Regions from separate parts of the Rubrobacter sp. M3-4 genome, predicted to be linked through region 1. Evidence: riboswitches for the same ligand, from Rfam matches in the RefSeq annotation. Region 1 holds a riboswitch; the other holds the start of a gene.
What was found. A riboswitch is a leader RNA that binds a small molecule or an ion and turns the genes downstream of it on or off. The one in region 1 is predicted to bind cyclic di-GMP.
Positions count from the first base shown of each region.

Region 2: it holds a riboswitch for cyclic di-GMP, as region 1 does, so the genes downstream of both, AC6EKW_RS02035 (right-handed parallel beta-helix repeat-containing protein) here and AC6EKW_RS05195 (glycoside hydrolase family 26 protein) in region 1, are expected to answer to the same signal.

Region 1 is NZ_JCBAJP010000003.1:224,724-239,554, forward strand. It holds gene AC6EKW_RS05125 (helix-turn-helix domain-containing protein) at 217-417, opposite strand; gene AC6EKW_RS05130 (hypothetical protein) at 499-1,536, shown strand; gene AC6EKW_RS05135 (glycosyltransferase family 39 protein) at 1,883-3,436, shown strand; gene AC6EKW_RS05140 (protein O-mannosyl-transferase family) at 3,433-5,010, shown strand; gene AC6EKW_RS05145 (ABC transporter permease) at 5,036-5,878, opposite strand; gene AC6EKW_RS05150 (ABC transporter ATP-binding protein) at 5,835-6,638, opposite strand; gene AC6EKW_RS05155 (MarR family winged helix-turn-helix transcriptional regulator) at 6,619-7,077, opposite strand; gene AC6EKW_RS05160 (hypothetical protein) at 7,195-7,389, shown strand; gene AC6EKW_RS05165 (quinone oxidoreductase family protein) at 7,402-8,376, opposite strand; gene AC6EKW_RS05170 (CaiB/BaiF CoA transferase family protein) at 8,511-9,659, shown strand; gene AC6EKW_RS05175 (response regulator) at 9,744-10,448, shown strand; gene AC6EKW_RS05180 (response regulator) at 10,445-10,876, opposite strand; gene AC6EKW_RS05185 (hypothetical protein) at 10,882-11,082, opposite strand; gene AC6EKW_RS05190 (glycosyltransferase family 2 protein) at 11,099-12,127, opposite strand; cyclic di-GMP riboswitch class I at 12,332-12,408, shown strand; gene AC6EKW_RS05195 (glycoside hydrolase family 26 protein) at 12,582-13,493, shown strand; gene AC6EKW_RS05200 (cyclase family protein) at 13,490-14,284, opposite strand; gene AC6EKW_RS05205 (helix-turn-helix domain-containing protein) at 14,396-14,831, shown strand, end outside.
Region 2 is NZ_JCBAJP010000001.1:413,590-428,420, forward strand. It holds gene AC6EKW_RS02020 (glycosyltransferase) at 1-684, shown strand, start outside; gene AC6EKW_RS02025 (sulfotransferase family protein) at 724-1,623, shown strand; gene AC6EKW_RS02030 (WecB/TagA/CpsF family glycosyltransferase) at 1,745-2,581, shown strand; gene AC6EKW_RS02035 (right-handed parallel beta-helix repeat-containing protein) at 2,587-4,146, opposite strand; cyclic di-GMP riboswitch class I at 4,209-4,292, opposite strand; gene AC6EKW_RS02040 (NAD-dependent epimerase/dehydratase family protein) at 4,442-5,437, shown strand; gene AC6EKW_RS02045 (sulfotransferase) at 5,494-6,435, shown strand; gene AC6EKW_RS02050 (hypothetical protein) at 6,423-7,160, shown strand; gene AC6EKW_RS02055 (right-handed parallel beta-helix repeat-containing protein) at 7,327-8,736, shown strand; gene AC6EKW_RS02060 (Ig-like domain-containing protein) at 8,808-11,693, shown strand; gene wbaP (undecaprenyl-phosphate galactose phosphotransferase WbaP) at 11,959-13,401, shown strand; gene AC6EKW_RS02070 (diguanylate cyclase domain-containing protein) at 13,414-14,412, shown strand; gene AC6EKW_RS02075 (low molecular weight protein arginine phosphatase) at 14,456-14,831, shown strand, end outside.

The DNA.
Region 1 (14,831 bases):
CTGCCCGCACGGCTTCCTCATAGCCACCCCACGTGGAGGGGTCTCTGGAGCTCGCCCGGCGGCCGGTCACAGGCGCGTAAGGAACCTTCGTCTTTTTGCCGTCGCGCTCCTCGTAGCGCCAGCATACCCACTGCCTCCTTTGTACGTCTGGTATCATTACCCCGTGTCCTCGAAAGCGCGGGGCGGGGCTACCACCCGCCCCGCTTGCTTCGTTCTTCACTTTCGCGAGTTTTCTGCGACACGCTCTTCCATGAACTCACGCAAACTCGGAAGATGAATCCGCACACTCCGCCCGACACGCGCGCTCTTGATCTCGCCAGAAGAAACATATCTCCAGAGCGTCGTGTGACTGAGTCCAGAGAAGCGCTCGGCTTCCGGGTAGCTGATCCACTCTTGCTCTATGTTTTCTTTCAGCATGGAGTCTCCTAAAAATTTCGTGAGTGTTCCTGCACGCGCGTGCTTTATACTGTGTCCATTAGATATAAATTAAATGGACACATGAACGAAAAGGCGCTGTGGGAACTGGTAGAGAAGCGACTCAGGGCTTCGAAAAAGGGTGATGGCAAAGTTCCTGAGCCAACAAGGGACTACCTGCGGAAGCGGGGTTATGTTGAAGATGCCTGCCTTCAGGACGACCGGGATAGGGCTGTCGAGATCATCATCAACGAGATAGACGCGCTGACTCGGGCTTACCCCGGCGGGACGGGGAGTGGAGGGGAGATAAAAAAGCGTACCATCCCGGCGGAGATCGAAACCATAGAGGATGGTCATGCCACGAGCCTGGCGGAGATCCAGGCGATGTGGGCGGAGAGGGACGTGGCACCCCTGCGGCCGCTCCTGCGTGAAACGGGTCTATCCGACCACCCGGAGGAAGTCATGCGGCTCATCGCGGCTGCGGACAAGTCCCCAGAAGAAGGCCAAGACGACCTCGCAAGCTGGGTAGCCCGGGCTGCACACGAGCTTCGTAAGGTCTGTAACTGGTTTGCAGAGGAGTACGGCTGGGAAGAAGAAGCTGCCGCGCGGTTCATACTCACCGGCGAACCTCCGCATGCGAACCAGATCCGGGTTAACCAAATCCGTGTGACTTACGAGCTGACCAACAAGAGCGCAACTTCAGTTCAACCCGGTCACGGCGGACGTGTTTTGGGCCGGATAATCCTGGATGCCTCACCTGCTGTGCCGCCGGAAGCGGTAGAGCGCGTATACCGCAACGCACAGCGAAAAGTGCGCGGGAAGCACTACCGCCCCCTCTCGCTGCGAAGACTGGAAGTCTTGAAGTTCGTAGAGAGCCACACCGACAAGAACGGCAACCGGCCTCCATACGAAGAACTACTGCGATCGTGGAACGAGAGAAATCCGGACTGGAGTTACGCGAGTTACCGGAGTTTCGCCAAAGCGCACAGAGAGGCCCTCCGGGAGCTTCGGTCTGCTCCATCTCCGATCCCCTCCCTGACGATCGCAAGCGGTGCACGGGTGCTTTTCGACCTGAAAGAGGCCGGAGGATGGGGTGCAGCAACCGTGCAGCAACCGGGGTGAATAATCTGAAAACTCAGGAAGAGCCGTAGCCTGCAAATATCGCGTTTTTGCAGGCCTTTTGTAAAGTGCAGAGATCTCCTGAAAACTCCCGCACCGCTTTCACACGGCAGAGGTCGCTGGTTCGACCCCAGCATCGCCCACTCTCCATGTTCCTGTGAACGGCAGGAACGGGAAGTCTCCGCTCAACGGCGTATCCATCGCCGCCTTTCTTCCGCGACTCGGTCGGGTGAAACCCTCGGAGTTCGGGTTCGTATACGCCAGCGTTGTCGTCTCACGTTTCAGGCCGAGCGAACGGGAGGAGGTTCTCGAAACGGGCGCGGAGCCTGAGAGCACCATCTTCGGGAGGATGAAGACGCCGGCGGCGCTCCTCGCGGTGATCGTTTTGGCCACCGGGCTGCGCTTCTACCACCTGGGGGCGCAGTCGCTGTGGGGGGACGAGCTCTCGAGCTGGCGGTTGAGCGGCCACAGCGTGCTCGAGGCGGTGCGCGGCGCATACGTAGATACCCAGCCGCCGGGTTACTACGCGCTCTTGTACCTGGACCGTCAGATCTTCGGGGAGAGCGCCTGGGCGCTCAGGCTGCCCTCGGCGGTAGCGGGGGTACTCTCGGTGCCGGCCATCTTCCTGCTAGGACGGCGCCTCTATTCCGACCGGGAAGGGCTCGCGGCGGCGCTGCTCGCCGCGGTGTCCTGGGCACCCGTGTACTACAGTCAGGAGGCGAGGGCATACTCGCTCCTGCTCTTCCTCTCCATCCTCACCGTCTACTTCTGGTGGGGGATGCTGCAGGAGCTGAGGACGAAGGGCGAACTCCCACTCCCGGACACCGCGGGTTATGTGGTCAGCGCCGTCCTCTGCGCCTACGTACACTACTTCGGACTTCTGCTCGTCGCCCTCGAAGGAACCGCACTCCTCGTCCTCGCCCGCAGGCGGGTGGTCAGGGCGCTGGTGCCCTACGTCCCGGTCGCGCTCGCCTACGTACCCTGGCTCCCCTTCCTCGCCCATCAGTTCGCCAACAACCGTGGAGCCGTCTCCTGGATGCCCAAGCCGGAGGCGGGGTTCTTCGCGCAGTATCTGACCTTCGCCTTCGGAGGGTCGCTCCTCGTCGCTCTCGTCGGCTGGGGACTCATCTGCTACCTGCCGCTCGGGTGGTGGGAGCGTGGGGAGAGAAGGAGAATCCCCCCGCAAGGCTCGCTGCTGGGGGCGTGGCTGCTAGTTCCCTTCACGGTCACCTCCGTCTTCTCCGCCCTCTCTTCCACCTCGCTGCTCACCGAGCGCAACCTGATAGGATCGCTGCCCGCCGCCTACCTGCTCGTGGCGAGGGCGCTGGTACGTATCACCTCGGGACCGGGACGGAGCTTCGTGCGTCCGGCGGCGGTGCTGTGTTTCGGGGGGCTGCTTCTGGGAGAGCTCATCTTCGGGGTCCACTACTACACGGCCCCCCAGAAGCAACAGCTGCGGGAGGCGGTCTCCTATGCCGTGCGCGCCAGCAAGAACCACCCCCGATCGCTGCTCGCCTACTGCTCCAGCGCCGACCTCTCCTACTACCTGAAGCGGCACCCGTCGGTGGGGAGCACGGCGCTCGACGTCTGCCGGACCTCCCCCGGGGCCCTGCGCGGGATCGTACGCCACGGAGGATACCGGTACCTCGTCTACCTGAACAATGCGCGCGGTCGTCACAGCCCACACCTGCTCCCCTATCTCCGAAGCTTCTACACCCCCCTGTACGAGAAGCTCTTCTACGGCGGGTCCCCTCTCTACGAGAGCGTGCACGTGGCCGGCGAGTTCTCGAAGTCCAGGGTGATCCGGAAACACGGAGGCCCGGAGGTGTACGTCTTCCGCACCCGGGTCCCCGGCCACACTTCCAAGACATCGAACGCGGGAGGTGCATCCGTCACGAGATGAAGGAACACCATCAGAACCTGCGCCAGGGCACATACCGGTTGCTTCCGGGGCTGCTGGCCGCGATGATCCCTTTCTTCCTGTACCTGAAGACGCTGGCCCCGGGTCCCCTGCAGCGCAACCTGGCCGACGGGCTCGCGGACTCCGGGCTCTTCCAGATCAGGATCCCCTACCTCAGCATTCCCCTGCCAACGGGCTATCCCACGTACATGCTGCTCGGCAAGCTCTTCACGTATCTACCCTTCGGGAACGAGGCCTACCGCATCAACCTGGCCTCCGCGGTCTACGCGGCGGCGGCCATCTTCGTCCTCTTCCTGGTGGCGCACCTGCTGACCGGGCGCGTCCTCGCCTCCGCCGCGGCGGCTCTGCTGTTCGGGGTGAGCCCGGCCTTCTGGAGCCAGGCCGTGATCGCGGAGGTCTATACCCTGAACGCCCTCCTCATAGCCCTGGTGCTGCTCGCGCTGCTCCACTGGCACCGGAAACGCCGGGATCGCAGCCTGCTCGCCGCCGCGCTGCTCTCGGGGCTCACCCTGACCAACCACCTGACGAGCGGCATGCTGCTTCCCGCGGGGCTCGCGCTCGTGTACTCGGCGGACCGCACGAGGCTGCGCAGCCTCAAGCTGTGGCTCGGAGGAGCGGGCCTGTTCTTCCTGGGCCTGCTCCCCTACCTCTACATCCCGCTGCGGGCTGCCTCTCATCCCCCACTCAGCACCTACCCGCTCTCAACGCCGCAGCAGATCCTCTCGTTCATGACCGGAGGACCGTTCCGGGCCCAGATGTTCGTCTTCGGCCCCGGACAGCTCCCCGGGCGTCTCGAGTACTACCTCTCGCACCTCCTGCACCAGTTCCCTCCGGGGCTCCTGCCCGTCGCCCTGATCGGCCTGCTGAGCCTGGCCCGCCGGGATCGTCCCGTGCTCGCGATGTTCGCGGTGCTCTTCTGCGGGTGGCTGCTCTTCGATCTGGAGTACGACATCCCGGACATCTGGGTCTATTTCATAGAGACCTACCTGGTCGCGGCCCTGCTCATCGCGGAGGGCCTGGCGAAGATCACGGACCTCCTGCACGGGTTGCGGCGGTTCAGACTCACGGCCGGGAGGTTCGTGTGGGCACCGGCGGCTCTGGTCCTGCTGCTGACGGTAGCCCCTGCTGCGACGGCCGCCTCTCACACCTACCATGCCGTGAATCTCTCGAAAGACCACATAGTACAGAAGAAGATAGAGGTCCTCTCCACAGAGCTCCCCCTTCACTCCACGCTCATAACCGACGGCGTGAGCGCCTGGTACATGCAACTCATCGAGCACAGGAGGAAAGACGTGCGGGTAATCTCGCCCTTCCTCGAAGAGGACCGTCTCGGCACGTACGAAGCGCACCTGTGGCGGGATCTGGCCAGACGTTACCTGATGAAGGAAGGGAAGGGGCCGGTATACATCGAGTTCCCGGACGGAGCAGAGGACGAGTACGTATCCTCCTTCGAATCCTACGGGATGAAGCTCCTCCCCTGCGCGGGCGGCGAATTCTACCAGGCCGTGCGCCTGGACGACCACTCCCGCGCCTGCAGGGTACGCTCCGAAGGCTGAGCCCTTCCGACGCCCGAGCACCGGTTCAGACGAGGATCCTCCGGTAGGTGCGCGCGGCGACGACCTGGGCCAGAACCAATGCCCCCAGCAGGACCGCCCAGTCCGTGGCGGCCCCGGGAACCCGCCCCGAAACCAGATATCCTCGCAACAGATCCACCAGATAACTCAGAGGGTTGATCGTGGCGAGCGCCTTCAGCCAGCCCGGCATCATCCCGATCGGGTAGATCGCGTTGCTCGCGAAAAACAGCGGCATCGTGATCACCTGCCCGAAGCCCATGAAGCGCTCCCGGGTCTTCAGGACTATCGCCACGAGCATCGAGATGGTCGAGAAGAGGCTCGCCCCGACCACCACCGCGGCGAGCGTCCCGGCGACGCCCGGCACGCTCCAGTGGATCTTCACGCCGAGGACGAGCGCGACGATGAAGATCACCACGGCCTGGCTCGTCGCCCGCACCCCTGCTCCGAGCCCCTTGCCGGTCACGAAGCTCGCCCGCGGCACGGGCATCACCAGCAACTTCTGCAGGATACCCTGATCCCGGTCCCAGATTATGGTGAGCCCGTAGAAGATCGAGATGAACATCAGCGACTGCGCGAGGATGCCGGGAGCCATGAAGGTCAGGTAGTCGACATGTCCCGTGGGTATCGCCCGCAGGTGGGAGATGGCCTGCCCGAAGACCACGAGCCACAACACCGGCTGCACAGCCCGCGTGAAGATCTCCGTGGGATCGTGGCGCAGCTTCCTCATCTCTATCTCCGCCACCACCGCCGCACCCCTCAGATAGCGCCACATGGCATCCAGAAAGTCCGCCGGCGGCGGCCCCCCCTCAACCGAAGCGCCGGATCCTCCGGCGTAGCTGCCTCGTCTCACGATAGCTCCCTCCTGATTCGGCCTGATCCCGGGTGAGCGCGGTGAAGACGTCCTCCAGCGTACCGTCGGGACGTCCCACGCCCCGCTCGAGCTCCTCCGGCGTGCCGATCGCAGCGATCCGGCCGTGGTTCATTATCGCGACCCGCTCGCAGTTGGCTTCTGCCTCCTCCATGTAATGGGTGGTGACGAGCACGGTCATCCCGGAAGCCTTCCGAAGCTCCTCTATGACCTCCCACACCGAACGTCGGGCCGTGGGGTCGAGCCCGATGGTGGGTTCGTCCAGCACCAGCAGTCGCGGCTGGTGCAGGATGGCCTGCCCTATCTCGAGACGGCGCACCATCCCACCGGAGTACTGCTTCACCAGCCTCCCGGCGGCATCCTCGAGCCGCATCCTCCGGAGCGCCATCTCGACGCGCTTTTTGCGCTCCTCCCGCGGGAGCCCGAGCAGCTTCGCGAAGACGAGCAGGTTCTCATATCCCGTCAGCGAACCATCCGCGGAGAGTGCCTGCGGAACGTACCCGAGCATCGAACGTACCCGAAACCCCTCCCGCACGACGTCGAGCCCGCCGACGAGCACCCTCCCGGAGGTCGGGGGAACCAGCGTGGTCATCACCTGGATGGTCGTCGTCTTCCCAGCCCCGTTGGGCCCGATCAGGCCGAAGATCTCCCCCTCTGAGATCTCGAAGCTGACCCCTCCCACGGCGACGACGTCCCCGTAGCGCTTGACGAGCCCCCTCACCTCAACGGCGGTCTTCTTCAACCCTCTCCTCCGCGGCCTCGAGAACCCGCTCTATGAGCCGGCTGAGCTCTCTTTTCTCCCCCTCATCCAGAACCGAGACGAGCCCGGAGAGCACCTCGCGCCGCCGCCTCTTCCACCCCTCATACTGCTCGCGCCCCTTCTCCGTGAGCTCCACCAGAACAACCCTCTCATCCTCCGCCTGACGCTCCCTCCTGACCATCCCCGCCCTCTCGAGCCTCTGACAGGCGCTCGTCGCAGAACCCTGCGTGATCCCGAGGGATCTCGCAATCTCCCCGATGCTCATCGGCCCCTCCCGCCACAGCTGACGCAAGAGCCAGTACTGCTGCGGCGTGATCTCACCTCGCTTCATCGGGTTGGTCACCCCACGCAGAATGCGCCAGAGCGACATCAGATCCTCGACCAGACGCTCCGAAAGGGCTTCTCCACCTTCGATATTCATGTCAATATATTTAAAGCCAATTTATATTGTGCGTCAATGTAAATCCCACCAAAATGGGTGGACGGCTGGTGCTAACATGTTTTGGAGGGAGTAAGAGAGAAGCGGAGGATCAGAGCCGTGGAGATGGAGCGGACCGAGGTCAAGGAGGCGGTCGAGGAGGAGCGGCGTGTCGTGCCGCGGGCGGGGTTCGCGCAGAGCAAGGCTCATGCGCTTGTGATCCGCATGTTCGACCTGCGGCGCGGTGGGGGTGTGGGGTATGTCGCCCTTTATGCCCTCTGTCGGATAGTGCGGGCGATCTTCCACACCGGCTGAGCCGGGCGTTCTCTAGGGGTTCAGGATAAGCTTGCCGGTGGTTTTGCGTCCCTCGAGATCTGCGTGGGCCTTCGAGGTGTCTTCGAGCCGGTAGCGTCCGCCGATGATCAACCTGAGGTCTCCGGTCGAGAGCCAGTGGAGCATCTCCTGCAGGCTCGGGGCGAAGATCTCCGGGCGGGACGTTATACGGGGGAGGTAGAACCCGGTGACGGTCTGGTTGCGGTACATCAGGCTCGCCGGGGTCAGGCTTCCCCGCTGGCCGCTCGCCGCGCCGTAGACGACCATCCGCCCGAAGGTCGCCAGGCAGGAGAGGTTCTTCTCGGGGAAGTCTCCGCCGACCATCTCCAGGATCACGTCCGCCCCGCGCCCGCCGGTGGCCTCCCTCACCCTCTCCGGCCAGTCTCCGGAGGTGTAGTCGATCAGGACGTCCGCGCCCAGAGAAGCCGCGAGTTCTAGCTTCTTCCGGCTGCTCGCGGTGGCGATGACGGTCCCCGCCCCCATAAGCTTCGCCATCTGGACCGCGAGGCTTCCGACCCCTCCGGCGGCGGCGTGGACCAAGACGCTCTCTCCCTCAGCGAGCCGGCCGGAGGTCTTGAGGATGTGGTAGGCCGTCAGGCCCTGCAGCGGGACGGCGGCGGCCTCATCGAAGCCCAGGCCGTCGGGGATGGGAATCAGTGAACCTGCCGGGGCGGTGACGTACTCGGCGTAGCCGCCGGTCCCTACGAGCGCGACGACCCGGTCGCCGACCGAGACACCCCGCACACCCTCTCCGACCCCGGCGACGATCCCGGCGACCTCCGAGCCGGGGATGAAGGGCAGCTCCTGCGGCACCAGGTAGGTGTTTCTGCGACGCATGGTGTCCGCGTAGTTGACGCCTGAAGCACGAACCTCGATCAGGACCTCCCCCTCGCCGGGTGAAGGACGTTCCACCTCGACGTACTCCAGAACCTCCGGACCGCCGAACGTTTCGACGAGTACGGCATGCATTCGTTCCAACGCCATATCTCCTCCCGCGGGACCTTCGAACGAGCCTGCGGAAGAGACTATATCCCAAAGTCAGCCGCGGACATCATTCCCTCGGGTAAACTCCGGGGCCGAAGGCACTGGAAGGAGCTCTACCCATGCCCCACGAGAAAGAAGAACTCCCGCTGGAAGGACTCAGGGTGCTGGACCTCTCGCGCGTTCTCGCAGGACCGTTCGCGACGATGGTGCTCGGAGATCTGGGCGCCGACGTCATCAAGGTGGAGCATCCCAAGCGCGGCGACGACACCCGGCAGTGGGGCCCGCCGTTCGCCGGCGGGGAGTCGGCGTACTTTCTCTCGGTCAACCGCAACAAGCGCTCGGTAGCGCTGGACCTCAAGACCGAGAAGGGCCTCGGGCGGGTCAGGGAGCTCGCGAGCACCGCCGACGTGCTCATCGAGAACCTGCGGCGGGGCGCCCTCGCAAAGCTCGGGCTCGGCTACGATGCGCTGAAAGAGAAGAACCCCGGCCTCGTCTACTGCTCGATAGTCGGCTTCGGGCCCGGTCCGGACGAGAACGAGCCGGGCTACGACTTCCTCGTGCAGGCGCGGGCCGGGATCATGGGGATAACCGGACACCCCGACGGAGAGCCGACGAAGGTCGGGGTGGCGGTCGCGGACATCGTGTGCGGGCTGTACGCGGCGGTGGCCATACTGGCGGCCCTCCGCCGGCGCTCGGAGACGGGAGAGGGAGCACGCATAGAGGTGCCGCTCTTCGAGAGCACCGTCTCCTGGCTCGCCAACCGCGCCCAGGAGTACCTGATCTCCGGCGAGGACACCGGGAGGATGGGCAACGAGCACCCCACGATAGTCCCCTACCAGACCTTCCACGCCTCCGACCGCCCGATAGCCCTCGCCGTCGGCAACGACGCCCAGTTCGAGAGGATGTGCCGGGCGATAGACCGGGAAGACCTCTCCCGCGACGAGCGCTACGCGACCAACCCGAAGCGGGTCGAGAACCGGTGGGAGCTGGTCGCGGAGCTGCAGCGGGTGTTCGAGAAGCGAAGCGCGGAGGAGTGGGTGCGCAGAATCCGGGAGGCAGGAGTACCTTGCGGGCCGGTCAACAGCCTCACCGAGGTCTTCCAGGATCCGCACGTGCTCGCCTCGGGAATCCTGCGGGAGGTGGATCACCCCACCGCCGGGCGGCTCCGGACCGTCGGCTCCCCCCTCGTCCTCGACGGCAAAAGACCCAGCATCCGGCGCCATCCGCCGCTCTTGGGGGAGCACGACGAGGAGGACAGCTGGGAGTGAGGCATGGCCCTTCGGCTCCCTAGCGGATAGAATCCCTTCCACAGTCCGTAGTACACCCGGCACGTCGGGTGTGGGGGGAGAAACATGGAAGCCGAGCACGGTCAGAGACCCGTAAGGGTGGTCATAGCGGACGACCACGAGTTCATACGGGTCGGTCTCAAGAGCATTATCTCCTCCGAGCCCGGGATGGAGGTAGTGGGAGAGGCGGGGAGCGGAGAAGAAGCGCTCAGGCTCTTCCGCGAAACAAACCCCGACGTCGTCCTGATGGACATCGAGATGCCGGGGCTCGACGGCATAGAGGCCACCCGACGCATAAAGCAGGAGAAGCCCTCGACGGTGGTCATGATCGTCACGGCCTACGACAGACCGGACTATCTGCTCGAGGCGATCCGGGCCGGGGCCTCGGGCTACCTGCTCAAGGAGCACGCCTTCACACGGATAAGAAGTGCGCTGCAGCGTGTGATCCGGGGCGAAGCCCCGCTGGATCAGGAGCTGGCCATGCGCCTGCTCAAACACCTCTCGGAGGATCCGGTGGCAGGATCCGGAGATTCATCGAAGGAACGCGAGAGGTTGCTCGGAGAACTGACCGACAGAGAGCGTGAGATCCTGGGACGCATCGCCGCGGGACAGAGCAATCAGCAGATGGCCGATGAACTACACCTGAGCGTCGGCACCATCAAGACCCACGTCCACCGCATAATCTCCAAGCTCGGCGTCTCCGATCGAACACAGGCCGCCGTGCTGGCCATACGCCTGGGGCTCATCCCTCCCGGTCGAGATGAAGGTTAGCCATCCCGAAGGCCTCTATCTCCTCCGGCCAGCGCCGCCTTACCGTAGACGGCGCTGACCCTTTCGGCCGCGATGAAACCGATCTCGAGGGATTCCGGTCCGAGGGGCTCCCAAAGGATCCCGTCGGCGCCCGCCCGTACGGCATCCCGCCCGCAGGGTATTTCGTCCTGCCCGCAGACCACGAGCAGGTAGGGGTAGAAGGCCAGTCCCTCCCGCGGGAGCTCACGTATCCTCCCGCACAACTCGGCGCCGCTCATGTCCCGTAGCCGGGTTCCACATACGACACAGTCGAAGGCGCTGGAGCTCCTGCAGAGCTCCATCGCCTCCCTACCGCTATCGGCCGAGGACACATCATGCCCGCGTCTTCCGGCGAAGCGGCCCAGTATGGTACACGAGATCGGATCCCCCAGCGCGAGCAGCAGCCTCATGCGCTCTACCGTTCCCGACGCGGGAGGATCCTCCAGATGGCACCCACCACGCACACGAGCGCGAAGAGCGCGATCCAGAAATAGATGCTCGTTGGGTCGGTCACGAGGCCGAGCGCCGCGAGCGGTGATCCCCCGGTCTCCGGGAGGGTCTGGATGGCCGCGGCCCCTCCCGCTCCGGCTCCGATTCCAGCAGCTTTCCCATACATGTCTTTCTCCTTTCTTTCACCAATCGGTAGAGGGCCTGAACACGGCCCTGTAGTAGCTGTAGGCGTGTGCGGCGAGCAAGAACAGCTCGTAGGGCATCTCGAAGAGCAGGGTAGCCCCCACGAGCGCCCTCACCGGCCCTCCCCGCCGATACACCGTCACCGCGTGCTCCAGCGCGAAGATCGCGCTCGCCGCGATCCATATCGGGTAGAGCCTGAAGTGTCCCGTCCCGATACCCCAGATGAGCGTGGCGAAGTAGGCCGCCACGGCCAGCATCCCGAGCGCACCCCACGCGAGCATGAGCGTCAGCGTCCTGGTGCCGCGCACCGGCCCGTACTGCATCACGGTGCGCACGGCCCCCTCCTTCCACCGCACCCGCTGCTTCCAGAGCTTCCTGAAACCGCTCATCGTCTCGGTGGTGAGCGAGCAGGCGACGGGGGCAACGACCCGGTGTCCGAGGTTGACGAGGCGTACCGAGATCTCGAGGTCCTCGACCAGACTCGAACGGGTGTAGAGCCTGCGGTAGGGTCGGGAATCACGCACCTCCCTGGCCGCCGCCACCCGGATCATCATCGCCGTACCCGTGAGCGTGAGCGCCTTCCCACCCTTGCGGGCCACGTCACGCTCGTAGCGCAGGTACTCCTGCTGCTCGCAGAAGGCGACGTAGCGGCTCACCAGGCCGCCCCTGACGTCATCGCGTCCCCGGAACACCCCACCCACCGCCGAGTATCCTTTCTCCAGCCAGGCGGCGCCGTTCGCGACGAATCCGGACGAGAGATATGAATCGGCATCGACGACCATGAGGACGTCCTCCGGAGCGAGCGCGTCGTCCAGCCGCTCGAACGCCTCGTTGAGCGCGTCGGCCTTGCAGCTTCCCCCCTCCACCTCCATGACCTCCGCCCCGGCTTCTCTGGCCTGCTCCGCGGTTCCGTCGGAGCAGTTGTGGGCTATGACCACGACCCTCTCCGGAACCCGACTCTGGGCGAGAACGTGCTCCACGCAACGCGCTATAGCTTGCTCCTCGTCGTGCGCCGGGATGAGTACCACGATTCTTCCGAGAGGCGATACATCCCGTCCCGTGCTTTGCTTCAGCTCTATCATCACGGGAATAAGTCTGCCCCGCGCAGGGTTCGAAAACGTCTACCCGGGGTGCATTTCGGGATCCTCCGAAGGGCGGATCTTTTCGTATATCCCGGGATGTACGAGGCTCAAGTTATTCTCTCCCCCATCCGATAACCAGGGTTGCAGGGAAAACCGAAAGAGCAAACCCGCCGCGAGGCGGGGACGCAAAGCCACGGGCCTCCCCATGAGGCAGCCGGGTTGCCGAAGGTCCCGCACGGCGTGCGGCAGAGCGTTCCCGCCACCGGAGCGGCCGGAGGAAGGAGCGCAGGTGGCAGCAGCGGTCTCGACATCCGGGTCAAACGCACCCTCCAGCCATCCTCTACGGATGAGCCGAAGGACTTTTCTCAAGACCGGGACGGCAGGACTGGGAGCACTGGGGGTGTCCGCTGCGCTCCCGCCGGTGCCGGCCCTCGCGGCCCAACGCCACATCGCCCTCGGCGCCTTCACGGCCACCCTGCCATGGGACTTCAGCAGCATAGACGAGTACACCCGTCTCTCGGGGAACCCGCCACGCATAATCCACTGGTTTCAGGACTGGAAGATGCCCTTCAACGCCTCGTACATGAACCAGGCCCGCCGACGGGGCGCGATCCCGATGGTGAGCTGGGAACCCTGGGACTGGAACGGCAACAGGACACACCAGCCCCGCTACTCTTTAAAACGCATACTCTCCGGAGCACACGACCCCTACATCCGGCGCTGGGCGCGGCGAGCCGCCGCATGGGGCAGGCCGTTCTACCTGCGCTTCGCGGCGGAGATGAACGCCGACTGGGACACCTGGAGCCCCGGAGTCAACGGCAACACCGCGCGGCAGTACGTAGCGGTCTGGAGGAAGGTGCACAGAATGTTCCGGCGGGCAGGGGCCAGCAAGGTGCGGTGGGTGTGGTGTCCGGTCGTCTACTACGAGGGCTCGACGCCCTTCGAAAAGGTCTTCCCCGGAGACGCCTACGTGGACTGGGTCGGGCTCGACGGATACAACTGGGGCAACACACAGCCCTGGTCGAGCTGGCAGAGCGCGGCCGAGATCTTTTCCCGCTCCTACCGGATGGCGGGCAGGTTGAGCAAAAAGCCCTTCATGATCCCGGAGATAGCCTCGACCGAGCACGGGGGCAACAAAGCACGCTGGATCAATAGGGCGCTCCTCGATGAGATCCCGTCTCGCTTCCCGCGGGTGAAGGCCGTCGTATGGTTCGACGCGGACAAGGAGACCGACTGGCGCATCAACTCCTCGCCCTCAGCACTCAGGGCCTGGCGGAAGGCCGCCGCGAGCCCCCTCTATCGCAGGCGCTAGACGACGGCGAGCGGCCTGACAGGGGCACCGGTCGCACCGACGAACTTGGGTGGGGCACACACGAAGAGGAACTCGTATATCCCCTCGGAGGAGGGCTCCTCGAGCGTGAGGTTCTCGACTATGTAGATTCCTCGCTCGACCAGCAGAATCAGATGCCCGGGCAGCAGGCATCCCAGCTCGGGGTCCCTCCGTCCCGGCACGTCCCACGCCACGTTGTCGGCTCCCACCGCCGCAACGCCCCTGTCCGCCAGCCAGCGCGAAGCCTCCGTCGAGACCCCCGGTCCGGCGAGGTAGTTCTCGACGTCATCCCAGCGACGGGCGTTTCCGGTGCGCACCAGGACGACCCCGCCCTCCGGCACCTCCACGTCCTGCCGCCGGCAGCACTCCACCAGATCCTCCGCGGTGACGGCGTAGCCGGGCTCCAGAGCCCCGGCCTCCTCCTTGGCCGCCACATCGAGGAGGACACCCGGGGCGACTATGGGTGGGATCTCCTCGACCCCGAGGGTGGAGAAGCCCCGCGTGCCCTGCGCCTCACCCACCGGGATGCCGCCGTGGAGCCTCAGATCCTTCGACTGGTGGCATATGGCGTCTATGTGGGTGCCGGTGTGGTCGGTGCAGAAGATGATCCCGGAGGCGCTCGAGCGTGGACCGGAGGTCTGTGGGTCGTACTCGTCCTCGTGACGCCGGTGCAGCAGGTAGGAGTATCCGGGACGGTGCGCGGGGTAGACCGGCATCGCCTCCGTCCGCGGCTGCTCCAGGTCGAAGATGCGGGCTCCTTCGGGCAAACGCATCACGCATTCCTCCCTTCTCGCTCCGGTGAGAGTCTCCATCCTCTCGGACGACCAGTCAATCCCGGACAGCCCTGAAGTTTCGTTCAAAACGCGCTAGCATCCGACGAACAGATGGATAACCCTGATCTCACGGGCGGAGCGGGCGCGAAAACCGGCGATCATACGGGGCGAACGTTCAGGGACCTGCTACGTGCCCTCAGGTCGATCTCGAAATCACTCAACCTCATCCAACCCCTCTCCGTCACGCTCAACCTCATAGCGGAGAAGGTCTCCCAGACAATGGGGCACAAGTACTGCGCGATACTGCTCGCCAACGAGGAGACGGGAGACCTGCTGATAGAAGGCCACTTCGGTCTCAGCGACGAATACGTCAGCGCCCTGAACACGACCCTGAAGCAGAAGATAAGAGGTGAGAGCCCGGCTGCACGGTCGGTAACGGCACAGGCTTACAGGACACGCATGCCCGTCTACGCACCCGACATAGTAGAAGACCCGAGGTTCAAACCCTGGCGTCAGGCCGCGTTGAAGGCAGGCTACAAATCCATCG
Region 2 (14,831 bases), on a different contig from region 1:
ACCCATCGGATTTTGCGAACCTGGTCGAACGTCGTGGATGGCTACATAGCCCTCACGAGATTCGCCAGGGACAAGTTCGTGGAAGGTGGACTGCCGCCGGAGAAGATCTTCGTCAAGCCCAACTTCGTCGAGAGAGACCCCGGGATGGGCGGCGGAGGTGGTGGGTATGTCCTGTTCGTCGGGCGACTCTCCCGGGAGAAGGGAATCGAAACTCTCCTGCGGGCGTGGCGGAGGTTGGGGCGGCGGATCACCCTCAAGATAGCGGGTGACGGCCCGCTCTCCGGGGAGGTCGGTCGCGCAGCGAGGGAGACCCGCGGAATAGAGTGGCTGGGGAGGGTTCGGGAGCGTGAAGTTGTGGGTTTGATGAAGCGGGCGGAGTTTCTCGTTTTGCCTTCCCTGTGGTACGAAGGGTTTCCAATGGTCGTCGCCGAAGCGTACGCGAGCGGGCTCCCGGTGCTGGCGAGCGACCTCGGGAGCCTGTCTACCCTGGTGATATCCGGCAGGACCGGGTTGAAGTTCAGCCCGCGGAGCGCCGGTGACCTGGAGGACAAGGCCGAAGCTCTGCTGGACGACCCGGCGCTGTTGGAGAGGGTGCGCCTTGGGGCCAGGGAGGAGTTCGAGACACATTACACGGCGGATCGGAATTACACGCGCCTGATGGAAATCTATGCGCGGGTTGCGTGAGGGCACGCTGGGTCTTTAGGGAGGGAGGCAGGGAACATCGTGAGGTTGCCAGATTTTCTCGTGGTCGGCGCGGCGAAATCCGGTACCACGGCCATCCATCATTATCTCGGGCAGCATCCTCAGATCTTCCTTCCTGCCCAGAAAGAGACGAACTTCTTCGCCTTCGTGGGGGAGGAGGTCCGATTCGAGGGGCCGGGCGACGAGGAGATGGCCCGGGTGACGATCACCGACTTCGAGGAGTACGGCAGCTTGTTCGCCGGGGCGTCGGAGGATCAGGTGTCCGGCGAGGTCTCCCCCTGGTACATGTACTTCGAGCGGTCTGCTGCAAACATAAATACGCTGATCCCCGGAGTGAGGCTGATCTTCGTGCTGCGAAACCCGGTGGAGCGGGCTTTCTCCAGCTACCTTCACGTCGTGCGTCACGGCCGGGAGAAACTTGGTTTCAGGGAAGGGATCCTCGCCGAAGAAGAACGAATCTCCCGGGGATGGGAGCCGATATGGCACTATCTGAGCGCCGGGAAGTACGCGGAACAGATGGAGCCGTTCCTGAAGCTTTTCGGCCGCGAGCAGGTTTTCATCGGGCTCTACGATGATCTCAGGAACGACCCCGAAGGGTTTCTATCCGACCTGTACGGATTTCTCGGGGTCGATAGGGGCTTTCGAGCCGATCTCAGCCTCAGGCCCAACGTCACCGGGGTACCGAGAAACAGGGTCGTCGGGCACCTGCTGTTCAGACCCAACCCCTTCAAGGAGATCGCCAGGAAGATGATCCCACAAGGGGTGCGCTACCCGATCTCTCAGGAGCTGGGGCGAAGGATGGTGGTCAAGCCTTCGCTCGATCCATCTCTCCGGAGAGAGTTGGTCGCGTATTACAAGCCGGAGATACTGAGCCTGCAGGATCTCATCGGACGAGATCTCTCCCACTGGTTCGAGGCCTGATCGCTGGCTCCAAAACCGGGCCGGTCGGCCGGTCTGAAACCGGCTGTGTGGCTGATGTTGCGCCTTTTTCGGCCGCCTAGGCTGTCATCTGCATACGGCGGTCTGCAGGAGGTGCACGGTCTTGGAGCTTACCAATCGGAGCGGCGCTCCCATCGAGCTCGATTCGGAGTCTGAACACCGGTATATCCTCGGCATGCGGGTGGATGCGCTCACCCTTCCGAGGGCGAGCGAACGGATCGTCTCCTGGGCGGAGCGGGGCGAGTCCCGTTACGTTTGTGTGGCCAGCGTGCACATGGTCATGGAGGCTTTCGACTCCGAACCTTTCCGTCGGATCGTGAACCAGGCGGATCTCGTCACACCCGATGGACGGCCTCTGCTGTGGACCCTGGATGGCCTGGGCGTCAGGTCGGCGGATCAGGTCCGGGGCACGGATTTGACGGTGAGCGTGCTCGAGCATGCGGCTCGGCGTGGGGTGCCCGTGGGTTTGTACGGGGGTACGCCGGAGTTGCTCGATTCGTTTTCGGAGATCGCCCGAGCCCGGCACCCCGGCATACGGATAGTGAGCAGGATCGCGCCCCCGTTTCGTCCCCTGACCGCCGAAGAGGACGAGCTTTTCACCGACGAGCTGATGAACTCGGGCGCCCGCATCATCCTGGTCGGAATAGGCTGTCCCAAACAGGAGAGGTGGATGGCGGCCCACAAGGGACGGCTTCCGGCCGTGATGATAGGAGTCGGGGCTGCCTTCGACTTCTATACCGGCAGGATGCGCCAGGCTCCTCGTTGGATGCAGAAGAGTGGTCTGGAGTGGACCTTCAGGCTGGCGAGCGATCCGGGGAGGTTGTGGAAACGCTATGCCAGGCACAACCCCAGATTTCTCGCACTGTGCGCCATGCAACTGGGCCGGATGCCAGAGGCGACCTGGCATCCGGCCCGAAGGCGGCACCGTTCGGTGGGATGATCTTTTCAATGAGCGGGGGGCCGTACGGGGATTCCCAACGAAGAGGTCAGCTGGCGCTCCCGGGTATTGCTCAGGTAGCGGCCGTCTGACTCTCCGGGCGTTCGGTTGAACGCTGCCAGATGCAGCAGGACGCCGTGGTTCCCGTGACCGATCGGCCCCCATCTGTACCGCAGGTCCGTGCTCCAGTCGCTGATGCTGGATTTCTCGGGGCTCGGATACCAGTATCGGTCGTTCTGGCCGCTGTTGTGCGAGCTCGGATCGTACAGCACCCCGCCGCTCCATCCCCCTTGTTGTATCCAGGCCAATGAGTAGCCGTTCTTCGCGAAGAACAGGTTGTGTCTGATCTTGATGTTCTTTACCTTGTTCCAGGTGGGGTTTCCCCGGTCCATCGAGATGACCGAGAGCCCGCTCGCGTTCCAGGCCAGTGTGTTGTCACGCGCGGTGACGTTGCTCGAGTTCGAGAGGACGATCCCCGCGCTCCAACTCCTCCCGGCATAATGCCAGCCGTTGTTCCAGATCACGTTGTGGGAGATCAGAGCTCCCCGGCTTATCTCGAACAGTATCCCCGGCCCTGCGTTATCGAAGATGCGGTTGTTTTTGTAAACCGCGCCGGAGCAGTTTATGTCGCACCATACCCCGACGCCTTTGTTGTCGTAGACGGTGTTGCCGATGAACCTCAGCCCTTTGACCTGGTAGGCGGCTTTTATGCCGCCTGCTTCCCAGAAAGGATCGAAATGCTCGGTGTTGTTGTCGTGTATTCGGTTGCCCTGGACCAGGTTGTAGTTTCCTCCGAGGTGGATGCCGAGTTGTCCTCCCCGGTAGATGTTGTTGTCGATGATCTCGTTGTGGTTGCCTTTCACTACCAGGTCTGCCGCCGCTGCGTCGGAGAGTTTGTTGTCTTCTATGGTCCAGTGGGAGTGGTAGTAATTCGGGTCGTTGACATCCGCGTTGGTGAGGGCACCCATGTCTCGTTCGTTGGCTGCATCCCGCATCGTGAAGCCTTTTATCGTGACGCCGTCGGCCGCGCCGACCACCCATTGGCGTCTTACCGAGACTTCAACCACGTGCCCTCTGGGGTCGTCGGCCAGAACCACGTAGCGGGTGCCGGAGCCGTCCTTTACGGCGAACTGCCCTGGGTGGGGATTTTCTGCCACCTGCCGGAGCGGTCTGCCGTCGAGGAAGACCTGCTCGGGCCACAGGCAGCGCCGGGTGCCCGACGCGCACTCTCCCGAGGATGAGAAACGCGGCAGCCCTCCGTGGATCCAGTATCGCCCCTCGCGTCTCCAGCCGCGCCAGACGTCGCTTCCCCGGATCTCCGCACCGGGACCCGCTATCAGCGTGAGCGGTTTCGTTATCACCACGGTCTGCCGGTAGATGCAGTGCCCGGCCGTGTGGACCGTTGATCCCGGGCTGGCGGCGTCGATCAGGGCCTGCAGCGAGCCTCTGCAGTCCGGTTTGACGCCCTGCGTGGAGGCAGCGGCTATCCGGTCGGTCGAGATCATGCAGAGCAATGCCGCCAGGATCGCCGTGAGCCCGAGGAACTTTCTCAGGTCTTTGGCCTCCATCTGGTCCCCCCCTTCTCCTCATGTTCCATCCGAAGGCGGGGCAGACCAGAGGTTGGCCTTGCAGCGGCAACCCGGCCACCTCCCGACTTGTGGGAGGTCCGTCGGCTTTGCGTCCCCACCTCGCGATGGGTTTGCCTTTTTCAGCTGTCTCCGCTTTTATCGTTACGAACCCTCTGGTTCTTTAGCGGCTCCTCTTCCGGTCATCCGGACGGTTCGAATATGTGTCGCCCGGCCGATGTGTACGTCCGGGGGGACCCTCTAAGATGGCTCGTAAATCGCGGTGAAGGAGATGAGCATGACTAAACGGGCACTGGTTACCGGAGCGGGGGGCTTCATAGGGCACCACCTGGTGAAGTACCTGGTGGAGAAAGGCTATTGGGTGCGGGGTGTCGACATCAAGCACCCGGAGTACGAAGAGAGTGACAGCCACGAGTTCGAGATCCTGGACCTCCGCCGGTTCGACAACTGCCTCATCGCGACCAGGGGCATAGACGAGGTCTACCATCTGGCGGCCGACATGGGGGGTATCGGCTACATCACCGCCTTCCACGCCGAGATAGCCCGTAACAGCGCGATGATCAACATCCACATGCTCGAGGCCTCCCGGATCAACGCCGTCGAGAGGTTCATCTTCTCCTCTTCGGCGTGCGTGTACCCGCAGTACCTGCAGAAGAGCCCGGACGTGACCAACCTGAAGGAGGAGGACGCCTATCCGGCGGAGCCCGAGGAGGGCTACGGTACCGAGAAGCTCTTCATGGAGAGCCTGTGCAAGTACTTCTACGAGGACTACGGGCTCGAGACGAGGATAGTGCGCTTCCACAACGTCTACGGGCCGCTGGGTACCTACGAGGGCGGCAAAGAGAAGGCTCCGGCGGCGATCTGCCGCAAGGTGGCTCTCACGCCGGATGGAGGCGAGATAGAGGTCTGGGGAGACGGGGAGCAGACACGCTCTTTCATGTACATAGACGATTGCGTTGAAGGCATCTACCGGATAATGCACTCCGATCACCCCGGTCCCCTCAACCTGGGAACCGACGAGCTGGTGACCATAAACGGGCTCGTGGACATGATCTCCGAGATCGCCGGCAAGCGCCTCACGAAGCGGCACGATCTCACCAAGCCTCAAGGGGTCAGAGGCCGTAACAGCGACAACACCCGGCTCCGCCAGGTGCTGGGATGGGAACCGAGGATCTCTTTGCGAGAGGGGCTCGAGCCCACGTACCGGTGGATAGAGGCGGAGCTGAGGAAGTCTGGTCGGGGGGTCGAGACCGTCGCCGGCACGCTCTCCTGAATCGTTCTCATGGCGAACGAGGGACCCGAGGTCGTAGGGATCACGCGTTGACCGACATGCACGCTGCCGATGTGACGAAGGTCTTCAGGAGGCCAAACTTCCTGATCATAGGGGCCGCGAAGTCCGGCACCACATCGCTCTGGCACTACCTCGACCAGCATCCTCAGGTCTACATGAGCCCGAGGAAACACACCCGGTTTTTTTCGTTCACCGAGGCGAACCCCAGTTTCTGCGGTCCACCGCTGGAGAGAGAGGCCACTCCGTACGCCGTGGTAGACCACTCGGATTATCACGAGTTGTTCGCTGGAGCGAAGGACGAGGTGGCCGTAGGTGAGGCCTCTCACTCCTACATGTACCAGCCGATCGCGGCCCGGAGGATAAAAGACTACGATCCGGACATGAAGCTCGTCGCCGTGCTGCGCCACCCGGCTGAGAGGGCTTTCTCGCACTACCAGCAGATGATCAGGGATGGCCGCGAGGACATCCCTGATTTTCTGCAGGCGCTGAAGATCGAGCCCCTACGAATCGAGAAGCGGTGGTGGCCGGACTTCCACTACGTGCGGATCGGACTCTACCACGAGCAGCTCGCACGTTACTACGAGCTTTTCGACCCCGGGCGGATAAAGGTTTATCTGTACGAGGATCTGAGCGGAAACCCGCTGGAGGTCGTGCGAGACCTGTTCGGTTTCCTCGGTGTCGATGAAGACTTCGTTCCGGAGACGTCTTTGCGTTACAACGCTTCTGGGATTCCGAAGAGCCGATTTCTGCACACCCTCTTGCAGGAAGCCAGGACTCTGGCACCCGTCGTGAAGACCCTCCTGCCCGAGAGGCAGACCCGCCGGCTCATGCGCCTGGGTAGCGCGTTGCACAATCGCAACCTCACCCGACCCAGGCTGGAGCCCGAGGTGCGCAGGTTGGTGACGGAACGCTACTTCCGCCGAGACATCCTGCTCCTGCAGGAGCTCATAGACCGGGATCTCTCCAGTTGGCTGGCGTGAGAGACAACCCTCTGCGGGTTCCCGGCAATGGTCATGGTGGTGTCGGGATGAGGGGATTCCTCGGGCGTTCTCCCAACCTCTTCCGGCTTCTCTACGGTCTCAAGGGAGAAGAGAGGGTCGTCGGTAAAGATACTCGGATCGTCATAGAGGGATTTCCCCGATCCGCCAATACGTTCGCGGTCCTGGCTTTCGAACAGGCGCAGCCTCGAAAGGTCAGGATCGCTCACCACATACACTCCCCGGCTCAGGTGCTGCTCGCGAGCAGGTGGAAAATCCCGACCATGGTCCTCATCCGCCGACCACAGGATGCGGTGGCGTCCTGGGTTATCTGGGATGGACACGACATAGCATGGGCTCTGCGTTACTACACATATTTTTACAGTACGGTTGCCTATTGTAAGAACGATTATCTGCTGGCTCCTTTCGAGGAGGTCACCGAAGATTACGGTGCCGTGATCCGGCGTATGAACGAGAAGTTCGGGACCGACTTTCATCCTTTCGAGCACACCCCCGAGAACGTGCGAGAGGTTTATTCACGGATAGAAGATCTGCACCGGCGCAGGAACGGGGGAAACGTATACGAGGTCAAGCTGGCCCGTCCGACGAAGGCGAAGGATCTCCCGAAGCGGGAAGTTTTGCGGTGGCTGCGAGCGCCCAGATACGGCCGGTTGCTCTCCGAGGCCACCGCCGTATACGAGGAGCTTCTCGGGAGCCGGAAGATGTAGGCAGCGTTTGGAGAGGGTATCAGGTTGCGTAGAGGGCGCGGGAACCCGCGGTGGATGGGCTGCCCTTGTTTTGTTGGGGTTGTGTTTGGTGCTGGTCGGGGGATGTGGCGTGTTCAAGAAGCACTCCTCTACTCCCCGGCCGCATACTGGAGCCTGTGGGAGATCCTTGCAGGCCGAGATAGAAAGAACGCCTCCCGGCGCCACGCTTCTGGTCGCTCCCTGTGTCTACAGGGAGCAGATCGTCGTAGACAAGCCGCTCACGCTCAAAGGGAGACCCGGAGCGGAGATAACGGGGACGGACGTCTGGCGGCGGTGGCGGAAGATGGGGCGTTACTGGGTGAGTGAGAGGAGCGTTCCCCGGTTCCCTCAGACGGCCGTCAGGTGTATGCCGGGCACCCGGCGCTGTCTGTGGCCCGAGCAGGTCTTCCTCGACGGCAGACCGCTCCGGCAGGTGGCAGAAAATCCCCACCCAGGGCAGTTCGCCCTGGATCCGGGTCGGCGGGTGTTGCTGGGGGATGACCCCGACGGACACCGGGTAGAGGTGACCGTGAGGCGTTACTGGGTGCTGGGAAAGGCCAGCGGTGTAACCATCGAGGGATTCATCATGCGTGGAGCGGCCAACGGAGGACGGACCGGAGCCCTCATGAACCGGATGTCTCCAGGAGGAAAAGGATATGCCGACTGGACCGTCAAGGACAACAAACTCTCCGATGCCCATGGTGCCGTGATCAGCCTGAGTAAAGCCCCGGGGCTCAAGATACTCGACAACGACATCTACCGTGGCGGGCAGATGGGCATCCTGAATACCGGTCGGGGTGAGCTCATAAAAGGCAATGCCGTGCACGACAACAATACGGAAGGTTTCGATACGGGGTGGGAAGCCGGGGGGATGAAGACCTCTCACGCAAGCGAGGTGATCCTGACGTCCAACACGTTCTATCGAAACGAGGGTAGCGCGGTCTGGTTCGACATAGACTCCACGCACAATACCATCTCCGGAAACCGGATCTACGACAACACCGGCTTCGGCATCCATTATGAGATATCCAGTCACGGCGAGATATCTGGCAACGTCTTGTGGAACAACGGGTGGGGTACTCCGAGGTGGGTCTTGGGATCGGCCATCGCTTCGAGCAACTCGAGCGTCGTGGATATCCACGACAACATGCTGGCCTGGAATGCCGATGGCATCTCCGTCATCGGGGTGGATAGGGGTAGACAGACGTGGAACGACGTGCATGACGTCCGCGTGCGGCGGAACGTCATCGTGATGGGCCGCCCTCGCCGGGGTGTTGTCGGAGACCGTTTCGCGCTTGCCTGGTTGCAGGGAGATGTCCGCGGGATGTTCAGACCCGGGAGCGGGAACCGGGGAGAAGACAACATGTTCTGGCTCGCGAACTCTGGGGAGCATCCCCCCCTCTTCGGGTGGGGTGGGAAGAGGTACGGCAGGCTCTCAGAGTTCGCCCGCACCCCGGGTGGTCTGGGTTCGAGATATCTCACTCCTGCCGAAAAAGACTCCGCGTTAAAGAAGATTGGGCCTGTGGGAGGCAAAACGGGCCGGTCGACCCATTCGTAGGGAAGCCCTCTTTTGTATGTTGGAAGAGAGTCGGCGCAAAGACGCTAAGCGGCGGAGAAGAGGAGCTTTCCGTGAGATTTGGAGCGGGATCGGCGGTCTACCGGTACGAGGAGAGGATGCTCGTCGGTTTCGGCGCGCTTTTGGTGGCCCTGTTGGTCTACCTGGCGTTTGCGACACCCGCTCGTGCGGACATCGGGAGTACTCCGGACCCGAGTTCGATATCCACCAACGGCCGGGTATCGACGATACTGAAGGTTGGAGATACGGTCTACATAGGTGGGTCTTTCACCCAGGTGAACGGCGTGGAGCGCGACCATCTCGCTGCCATAGACGCCTCCACCATGCAGCTTACGGGGTGGGCTCCCAGTGCCAACAACAATGTTCTCGCCCTCGCGGCTTCTCCGGATGGCTCGACTATCTATGCTGGTGGAGCCTTCACCCGTGTGAACGGGGTCGTACAGAATCGAGTCGTTGCCCTGGATGCGCGCAGTGGTGCGATCGAAACCTGGCGGGTATGGACCAACTACAACGTCCGAGAGCTCCTTGTCTCCGGAAACCAGGTTTATATAGGAGGCGACTTTACGATCATAAACGGTCAGTCGCAGCCGTATCTGGCGCTGGTCAACGGCGCCGGGGTGAGTAATCCGGGGGCCCTGGTCGGGGGGTGGTCGGCTTCGCTCAACGGAAGGGTGTGGTCGCTTGAGCTCTCTCCCGGAGATGGGCTTCTCTACGTCGGTGGAGACTTCACCTCCGTGAGCGGGCAGCCGTATCCCTATCTGGCGGCCCTCGACCCATCGACCGGTGCGCTCTACCCCTCCTGGAAGCCGCCGACGCCCAACGGCAGGGTCTTTCAGATAATAGCCGCCAACGGCGAGGTCTATACCGCTCAGGGGGGCCCGGGCGGTATGGTGGGAGCCTACGATACGGGTACGGGTGCTTTGATGTGGAAGAAGAAAGCTTTGGGTCCCGTAGCCGTATACAGGAAGAAGCACCCCAACAGCCTCAGGCTTCCGGCGGGGTGGACGACCAAGGGGGATGGAGACGTACAGGCCATCGCTCTGATGGGCAGCAGGCTTTATGTGGGCGGGCACTTCATTCAGCTCGCAGGACAACCCCGACGCTACTTCGCCGCCGTAGACGCGGGCAGTGGCGCTCTCGATCCCAACTGGGCTCCGATGGGATACGGGGATGCGGGAGGGCTCGGTGTATGGGCGTATTACGCCGATCCGGTGAGCGGCACCCTCTATTCTGGTGGAGATTTCACGAAGATAGGTAACGTTGCTTATCCTCACTTCGCCAGCTTCTCCGATCCGAACCTTACGGTGCCACCTGCGAGCACGCCTCCGGATACGAGCATAGACTCTGGCCCCAAGTCCCTGACCAACGAGACTTCGGCCAGCTTCACGTTTTCGTCTTCTGCGCAGGGGGTGAGTTTTGAGTGCAGCCTGGATGGTGGGGCGTACGGAGCGTGCAGTTCACCGCAGAAGTACACGGGGTTAGGAGACGGCACGCACACCTTCTTGGTGCGGGCCGTTGATTCTGCGGGCAACGTGGATCCCTCCCCCGCGGAGTATGACTGGACGGTCGATACGGTAGCCCCCGATCCGCCGGTGATCTCTGCGCCTGCGAACAACGCTTTGATCGGAAGCAGTAACGTCGTGCTCTCGGGCACGGCCGAGCCGGGCAGCACCGTAGAAGTTTATGATGGTGGCGGTCCCACCCCATCGGCCAAAACGACGGCCGGAGGTGGTGGGGATTGGAGTATTACTCTGAGTGGTGTCGCCGATGGTTCCCACACCTATTCCGCAGTAGCGGTGGATGCGGCCGGGAATGTTTCTTCACCTTCCGTTCCACTCACCGTCACGGTGGACACCACACCGCCGACGACCAGCATACAGACGGGACCATCCGGGACGGTGAGCGGCGACTCGGCGACGTTCACCTTTTCTTCTTCAGAGTCAGGCTCCAGTTTCCAGTGCAGCCTGGATGGAGCGGCCTTCAGAGCCTGTTCTTCACCTCAAACGTACAGCGGCCTCTCCGGAGGGCAACACACTTTCAGAGTGCGGGCCGTTGATGCTGCGGGCAACGCCGATCCAAGTCCACCCAGCTGGGTCTGGACGGTCGACGTACCGGCGCCTCCGGATACGAGCATAGACTCTGGCCCCAAGTCCCTGACCAACGAGACTTCGGCCAGCTTCACGTTTTCGTCTTCTGCGCAGGGGGTGAGTTTTGAGTGCAGCCTGGATGGTGGGGCGTACGGAGCGTGCAGTTCACCGCAGAAGTACACGGGGTTAGGAGACGGCACGCACACCTTCTTGGTGCGGGCCGTTGATTCTGCGGGCAACGTGGATCCCTCGCCTGCCTCCTATACCTGGAGCGTAGACACCAGAGCCCCCGACACGTCCATAGTGGCCGGACCGAAAGGTTTCAAGAAGTTCAACAGGGCGGTGTTCAGATTCACCTCGACCGAGGCGGGATCGAGCTTCCAGTGCAGCCTGGATGGTGGGGCGTACGGAGCGTGCAGTTCACCGCAGAGGTACACGGGGTTAGGAGACGGCACGCACACCTTCTTGGTGCGGGCCGTTGATTCTGCGGGCAACGTGGATCCCTCCCCCGCGCGCAGAAGCTGGGTCGTGGATACACATGCCCCATCCATTCGTCACCTTTATCCGAGGCCCGGATCGATAGTGAGTAGTAGGGTGCCGTACATCATGGCGAGGGTGACGGATAGGGGGAGTGGGATCACCAAGCGGGGGATTATGCTCAGGGTCGACGGGAGGTTGGTCCCCAGGCGCGAGTTCACCTACGCTCGAACGGGGAAAGTTTTGCGCTATCCGAACCGGATGGTTCGCAGCTCGCCTTTGCTTCGCAGAGGGAGGGCTACGGTTAAGATCGTGGTGAGAGATCGAGCGGGCAACGTTTCCTCCAGAGTGTGGCACTTCAGGGTGCTGTGGTAGTGTGGCGGGACCCCAGGATGGGTGTCCTCCGTTGATTTCTCTCCAGGAGCGGTCCTCTCTTTCCTGGAAGGTCCTGCCCAGCCGCTGAGCATCCGGTGAAATAGGCCGTCTGGCTGGTGTCAGGATGTGTCCCGCAGCCGATGCTCTGCTCAGGAGAGCTATCTAGGATGAGAGGGCGGTCGGATGCCAGCGTTGGAAACGGGGCAGAGGTATGCAGAGAACCATCGACTCTGAAAAGACGCCTGCTCTGAACGGCCTTGGGGGAATGACGCCTCTGGCCGGAGAGATCCCCGCGAAAAGCTTGGCCGGGTTTCGCGATCACCTTGGCTCGCTCATCCTTCTGGGCACGGATGCGGTATTGGCGGTCGCGGTGTGGGAGATCGCTGCTTTGTTCAGGCAGATCGTGGGCAGAGGGGGGATCTCAGAGATGTCCGTGGCGGCCGTCGCCTCGAGCCTCGGCGTCTGGATCGGGGTGCGCTGGCTCCTGGGGCTCTACCCGGGATACGGGATGGGACAGATCGAGGAACTGCGCCGGCAGACGCACGCCGTGCTGGCCACCATGGCGATCACTGCCATCTTCGCTTTCTCCTTCCAGGTCGGAGATACCATCTCGCGCCTGCTCCTGCTCGCCGGTTTCGCCGGACTCGCGATACTCGCACCTCCCGTGCGGCATCTGACGAAGCTTTCGTTGAGGAAGGCGAAGCTGTGGGGCAAGCCCGTGGTGGTGCTCGGTTTCGGAGACGACGGAAGCCGGGTGTTGCGTGTCCTGCAGGAGGACTGGACGCTGGGCTTGAAACCTGTGGGGGTTTTCGACGGGAAGCAGGCTCCGGTGAGTGGGGAGATCGAGGGAGTGCCTTACTGCGGAACCCTCATGGACGCCATGGTGTATGGGCGCAAACTAAGGGTCGACACCGCGATTTTCGCCATGCCGCACACACGCCGGGAACACCTGGTCAGGCTCGTGGAACGGGCCCGGACGAGCTTCCGGCAGGTGATCATAATCCCCAACCTGGAAGGGGTGACCAACTCCGCCGTCGTAGCCAGAGACCTGGCTGGCATCTTCGGTGTGGAGGTCCGCCACAACCTGCTGGACCGCTGGAGCCAGCGGGTCAAGCGGACCATAGACGTCACGGTGACCGTCGTCGGCGGAGTGTTGCTCCTCCCGCTTTTCGCGGTGCTCTGCCTGCTGATCCTCCTGGAATCGGGGAGGCCGGTCTTCTACCGGGCCGAACGGATGGGCAGGGACGGCAGATCGTTCGGTTGCCTGAAATTCCGCACCATGATCCACGGGGCCGAGGATGCCCTGGAGAGGCTCCTGCGGGAGAACGAAGACCTGAGAAGAGAGTACGAGCTGTACCACAAACTGCGTGAGGACCCCAGGGTGACCCGGGTGGGGAAGTTGCTTCGCACCACGAGCCTCGATGAGCTGCCGCAGCTCTGGAACGTCCTCAAAGGGGAGATGAGCCTGGTCGGGCCTCGACCCTATCTTCCGAGGGAGTCCCCGGACATGGGCGAGGCCGAGAAGACGATACTGCGCGTCACCCCGGGTATCACGGGGCCGTGGCAGGTGGGAGGTAGGAGCGGCACCTCGTTCAAAGAGCGGGTCAGGATGGACCTCTACTACATAAACAACTGGTCCATATGGCTCGATCTCCTGCTCCTGGCGCGCACCTTCCGGAGCGTCCTGTTCGACCATGGGGCTTACTGAGCGAGCGCGGTCGTGAACGGATCTTTCGACGAACGCCTCGTCTGCGATCTTCGTCCCCCCAGGGAGGAACTCGCGGAGCTCGAAGATCCAGGTGTCTACGCCGGGTTCTGGCGCGGGCTCTGGCGCAGGGTCAGCCGTTTGGTGAGGAGGCAGACGGGCGAACGTGAGCCGTATTGCGAGCATGCCATGCTGGCCCGGCTGGTCTTCGAGTCGCCGGACGTCGTGCTTTTGCTCGACGAGCGCGGGTTGGTGATCTACGCCAACCCGGCTGCCGGGGCGATGTTCGGGTGTGACCCGGAAGAGCTGGCCGGGGATCCTCTCCCCGGAACCCTGCAGAGGTACGGGTCCCGGCGCCGGGCGATTCACCGGCGTGACGCCTGGATCGAGAACTTCAGGTTGCAAGGTCCCGAGGGGAGCCACAGATACCTGGAGGCCTTGAGAGTGGATGTCCAGGGGTGCAAAGCATACTATCTGAGAGACATCACGGAGCGCAGGCTGCGCGAGGACGACCTCGTACGCCGGGCGTTGCACGACCCACTGACTGGGCTCGCCAACCGGGCTCTGTTCATCGACCGGCTGGAGAGGGCTCGCGCCCGCTCTTCACGCAGCGGTGAGTCCTTCGCCGTGGTCTTCCTGGACCTGGACGGGATGAAGCGGATCAACGACCTCATGGGGCACGAAGCAGGCGACAGGTTGCTCGTCGCCGTCGGGGGGAGGCTGCGGTCCTGCCTCAGGCCTTCTGACACGGCCGCCCGGCTCGGCGGGGACGAGTTCGCGCTGCTCCTGGAGGATGTCGAGGGATCGAGCGTGGGGCCGGTCGTCGAGAGGATACTGGATGCGCTGCGCGAGCCGGTGGAGACAGGTGGGTACAGGATGCGGGTCACCGCCAGCGCCGGGGTGGTGGTGGAGAGCGGTGGCCGGAGGGAGGCGGGTGATCTGCTCCGGGCGGCAGACGGGGCGATGTACCGGGCCAAGAGCGGAGGGCGGGACGGGTATCTCATCCTCCGGTAGCGAGCGACCGCACCGGGGCTTCCGTGGTAAGCTCCCTGACGCCATGAGAGATGTCCTCTTCGTGTGCACGGCGAACATCTGCCGCAGCCCGATGGCCGAGGCGATCTTCAACGCCCTGGCCGGGGACGCGGGGCTGGACTGGCGGGCGCGGAGCGCGGGCGTCTTCGCCGCCGAGGGCTACCCGATGGCCCCGGAGGCGGAGAAGGTGCTCTCCGAGGCCGGGGTCCCGGTGGGGAGACACCACTCCCGCCCTCTGACCGGGGAGATGCTTCGGGAGGCCGACCTCGTGCTCGCGATGACCCCGGCGCACGTCGAGGAGATGAGCCGCTCCTTCGGCGAGCTGCCCGACAGCGTGCACGTCCTGACCGAGTACGTCGGTTCCGGCAGCGGGGGAATATCTGACCCTTACGGGCTCAGCA